DNA from 2 places in the Acetobacter sp. DmW_136 genome. Region 2 is predicted to be linked to the other one. Evidence: predicted binding sites of a transcription regulator. Region 2 holds the regulator's gene; the other holds the start of a gene.
The links. Region 2 encodes HrcA, which represses chaperone genes, less so after heat shock. Its sites were predicted from a motif close to GTTNGCACTCNCNNNNNGNGAGTGCNAAC; they were not measured.
Positions count from the first base shown of each region.

Region 1: groES (co-chaperone GroES) is a predicted target of HrcA. The motif match lies at 1,160-1,188, and genes of this name have one in related genera.

Region 1 is NZ_VHON01000017.1:4,992-7,449, reverse strand. Features, by position in the region: gene groL (chaperonin GroEL) at 1-719, opposite strand, end outside; gene groES (co-chaperone GroES) at 775-1,068, opposite strand; gene FKW31_RS06850 (dienelactone hydrolase family protein) at 1,279-1,947, shown strand; gene FKW31_RS06845 (cold-shock protein) at 2,091-2,294, shown strand; gene FKW31_RS06840 (ATP-dependent DNA helicase) at 2,313-2,458, opposite strand, start outside.
Region 2 is NZ_VHON01000007.1:235,272-237,729, reverse strand. Features, by position in the region: gene FKW31_RS04205 (penicillin-binding protein 1A) at 1-1,034, opposite strand, end outside; gene hrcA (heat-inducible transcriptional repressor HrcA) at 1,131-2,231, opposite strand; gene rph (ribonuclease PH) at 2,332-2,458, shown strand, end outside.

The DNA of each region.
Region 1 (2,458 bases), on a different contig from region 2:
ACGGATTCCAGCAGCGGCAGCATGGGCTGCAGGGAAGACAGCTTCTTTTCATGGATCAGGATGTAGGGGCTTTCCAGATCCGCTGTCATCTTTTCCGGGTTCGTCACGAAGTACGGAGAGATATAGCCGCGGTCAAACTGCATGCCTTCAACAACATCCAGTTCTGTCTGGAAGTGCTTGGCTTCTTCAACCGTGATCACGCCTTCGGAGCCAACTTTCTGCATGGCTTCGGAGATCATCTGACCGATTTCAGATTCACCGTTTGCAGAAATCGTACCAACCTGAGCGGTTTCCGCCGGGGTGGTAACTTTCTTAGCGTTCTTCTTCAGCTCTTCGATAACAACGGCAACAGCCTTGTCGATCCCGCGCTTCAGATCCATTGGGTTCATGCCAGCGGCAACAGCCTTGTGGCCTTCACGCACGATAGCCTGAGCCAGAACCGTAGCCGTTGTGGTGCCGTCGCCCGCAATGTCATTGGTTTTAGATGCAACTTCACGCAGCATCTGAGCGCCCATGTTTTCGAACTTGTCAGCCAGTTCGATTTCCTTGGCAACGGAAACACCGTCCTTGGTAATGCGGGGAGCGCCGAAGCTCTTGTCCAGCACCACGTTACGGCCTTTGGGGCCCAGCGTTACTTTTACAGCGTCAGCCAGAATATCCACACCGCGCAGCATACGCTGGCGTGCGTCTGCACCAAACTTTACGTCTTTGGCAGCCATTGAATTTCTCCTGTGAAGATCGTTCTGAAATTAAATAATGCGGATCAGCGCAAAATCAGGCGGTTACCACGCCCATGATGTCGCTTTCCTTCATGATCAGCAGCTCTTCGCCATCGATCTTCACTTCTGTGCCGGACCATTTGCCAAACAGGACACGGTCACCAGCCTTAACATCAAGCGCCACAATCTGGCCCTGTTCATTCCGGGCACCCGGACCAACTGCAACCACTTCGCCTTCCATAGGCTTTTCCTGCGCTGTGTCAGGAATAATGATTCCGCCAGCGGTCTTCTGTTCGCCTTCAAGGCGACGGACAACTACCCGGTCGTGTAAGGGACGAAACTTCGTCATTATGGATCGCTCCACATTCATTTTTGGGATGGTGCCCTTAACAGAAAGCAGCCCCATCCACTTTGTCGCGCGTAACATAACGCCGCGTTACGTTAGCACTCCCACCCCGGGAGTGCCAGAAAAGGAGATAGGTCTGGCCAAAGGCAGAGTCAAGGAATGTGGATAAAGTTTCTTTTTGCTGTAACGTAAGAGCAGATAGGAGGTGCTCGCATGGGTCATATCACTACACTTCAGGCTGCGGATGGACATGAATTTTCCGCGTGGGAAACCGAAGGTAGCCATCATCCTTACACACTTGTGGTGCTTCAGGAAATTTTTGGGGTGAACCACCATATCCGGCAGGTTTGCGAAAACTTTGCCAAGGCCGGATTCCACGTTATTGCGCCAGCTTTGTTTGACCGCGTGCAACGTGGGGTGGAGCTGGATTATTCCACAGCAAGCGTGGAAAAAGGCAAGGCGCTGCGGGCGCAAATTCCGCTTGCTAAAACACTGTTGGATATTCAGGCAGCCGCCTCAGTGTTCAAGCCGCGTAAGGTGGGCATTATCGGCTATTGCTGGGGTGGTACATTGGCGTGGGAAGCTGCATGTAGAACGGATGACTATGCAGCCGCTGTTGGCTGGTATGGGGCAGGTATTGCCGCCAGCCGGAATGAGACTCCGCGTTGCCCCGTAGAGCTGCATTTCGGTGAACAGGATACAAGTATTCCGCATACTGATATTGCAGCCATTCGACAGGCGCGCCCGGAAGTTGAACTTTACGTGTACGACGATGCAGGGCACGGCTTTGGTTGCCCAGAAAGAAGCTCTTTTAATGCCAAAGCTTATCAGGAAGCGCAGGAACGCAGCATTCATTTCCTGAAAAGCAATATGAATCCGTAGTGTTATTTTCCTGTCCTCGTCATGGCCTATTATCGAATTATGATTGACAATTGTGGCTGGTCATGGGGGGATGGGGTATATCCTGAACCGCACACGGTGTGCAGCAGGACAAAACGTTGAGAAGAACAAGGACTATCCCGCTCATGCCGACCGGTACAGTAAAATGGTTTAACGCTACCAAGGGTTATGGCTTTATTGCCCCAGATGATGGCGGTAAAGATGTGTTCGTACATATTACCGCAGTGCAGGCAGCGGGTTTGCGTGGCCTGAATGACGGACAGAAAGTTTCTTTCGATCTGGTTGAAGAACGCGGCAAGCAGGCTGCAACCAATCTGAAAGTAGACTGATTTTTCAGGTAGGGCCGATCAGTTTTGATCGGCCCTTTCTGTATCTGCTAAAAAGGCAGCAAGTTCCCGTGCTGTGTCTGCCAACCCAAGGCGACGAACTTCTACGCCTTCGGGAAACGCGCTGAGCAAGCGGGTAGGGGTGCGCCTGTCTAACAGGACAAATA
Region 2 (2,458 bases):
AAAATATCCTGCGCATTGCGCTGGAGCGGCAGATCCAGACTGGTATGAACATCCAGCCCCCCCTGCATTGTTACGTCCTGACCGTAACGCTCCATCAGTTCGCGGCGCACTTCTTCCGCAAACCATTCAGCCCCTGGCGCCGGGCCGGGCCGGGTGAAGCTGCGGGTAGTAAGTGGTTGGGCTTCTGCTACGCGGGCCGCATCATGCGTAATGGCACCAATATCAGCCATACGTTCCAGCACCCAGTTTCTGCGCCCTCTGGCTGCATCTGGGAAACGTACTGGATTATAATTGGTGGGAGACTTTGGCAGCGCCGCCAAAAACGCGGCTTCTGCATCATCCAATTGATCAAGCGGCTTGTTGAAATAGGTTTGGGATGCCGCGGCAATACCATATGCCCCGCTGCCCAGATAAATTTCGTTGAGATAGATTTCAAGAATCTTATCTTTGGGCAGCACCTGCTCCACCCGCATGGCCAAAAAAGCTTCCTTGGCTTTACGCTGGAAAGACACCGCATTGCTGCCCAGCAGCATGATACGTGCCACCTGCTGCGTAATGGTGGACGCCCCAATGGGCCGCTTGCCCTTACCGCGCGTTAAATCTGTAAGCCCGGCACGGGCAATAGCAACGGGGTCCACCCCTTTATGCGTCCAGAACTTCTGGTCTTCCGCCGCAACAAAAGCGTTTTTTACCTTATCTGGCACAGCGCTGATGGGTACAAAAATACGCCGCTCATTAGCCAGTTCAGCAATAAGCTCATCATCCCCAGCGTAAAGGCGGCTCATGACTGGCGGCTGATAGGAGCGTAAGCCCTCTACCGTTGGTAGATCAGCTACAATCCCTTCGTACTGAGACCAAAGCAGAACCACAGCGCCCGTTGTGCCAACCAACGCCAGTGCAGCCGTTGCTCCAATTACCTTCCGCCACTGTCGAAAACGTGGGCGGCGCAGATCGGGCCTGCGATTTTGCGGAGGCCTGCCTTGAGAATGGCTGGAAGATAAACCCGGATCACCAGAAGACGGAGCGCTTGTCATACAGGCCCTTTACCATTCTCACACATAATCGTCTGCCCTGTTTGCGCATTGTAATAAAAATCATGGCCGAATTCCGACCACACGCACAAACAGTTACTAACCTAACATTTCACCTAGCAGGCGGGCTGTATAATCTACCACCGGCACAATACGCCCGTAATTGATGCGGGTAGGACCAATAACACCAATAGCACCTACAACCCGGTTCGCGTCATTCCGGGCTGGAGCCATAACAACGGACATGCCCGTGGCCCCAAACAACCCACTTTCCGCACCAATAAAAATACGCACGCCCTCTGATCTTTCCACCAACTCCAACAGACGCAGCATGGTTTCCTGCGCTTCCAGCCGGTCAAACAGTGTTTGAATGGCCAATAGCCTGTCCTGCCCATCGACATCAGCCAATAAACGGGATTGCCCGCGCACAATCAGGGTGCCGCCCAGCCCATCTCCGCCACCATCCCAAATAGCAAGACCACTTTCTACCACCTCTGCTGTTAGACCGTTGAGAATGCTCCGGTCTTCCGTCATTTCAGAACTTACGCGCGTGCGTAAATCCGGCAAGGACGCACCCATGGCCCGTGCATTCAGGTAATTTGCGGCCTCCACCAAAGCGGAAGGCGGCATACCCGGAGGCGTTTCAATCACACGGTTTTCAACATGCCCATCCGCCCCCACCAGAATAACCAGTGCGCGGTTGCTGCCTAACGCCACAAACTCAATATGCTTGATACCTCCATCCCCTTTAGGCGCCACCACAAGCCCTGCGGCATCGGACATACCTGCCAGAAGCGAAGAAGCCTCCGTAAGCGTATCTTGCAATGAACGCCCCTTGGCCTCCAGAGATTGGCCAATTACCCGCTGGTCTTCTTCCGAAAGCGCGCCAAACTGCAACAAGCCATCTACAAACAGCCGTAATCCTTTTTCTGTAGGTAGCCGCCCGGCAGACGTATGGGGGGAAAACAGCAATCCAGCTTCTGTAAGGGAAGCCATGATGTTGCGTATTGTGGCCGGAGAAAGCGGCAGCCCAAGCCTGTGAGACACAGTGCGCGAACCAACGGGCTCCCCACTCGCAACATATTCTTCCACCACTTCACGCAGAATAGCCGCAGACCGTGCATTCAGCCCCGGAGGCAGAGCAGCTTTTACTGGCAGCAAACCACGCTTCATGACACAAGGGCTCCTTCGTATATCCATAAATCCTGGATAGCCTTTATATACCTTATTCGTGCAGTTTTACTGCCGACAAAAGCGCATCATACGCGCCACACATCTTAATTTTACCAAGGAGCTTTCTATGCGCCCTTCAGGCCGCCAGCCAGACCAGATGCGCCCCATTACCATTGAAACCGGCTTTGCCCATCACGCTGAAGGTTCTGCCCTTATCCGCGTTGGCGGCACGGAAGTACTGTGCACTGCCAGTA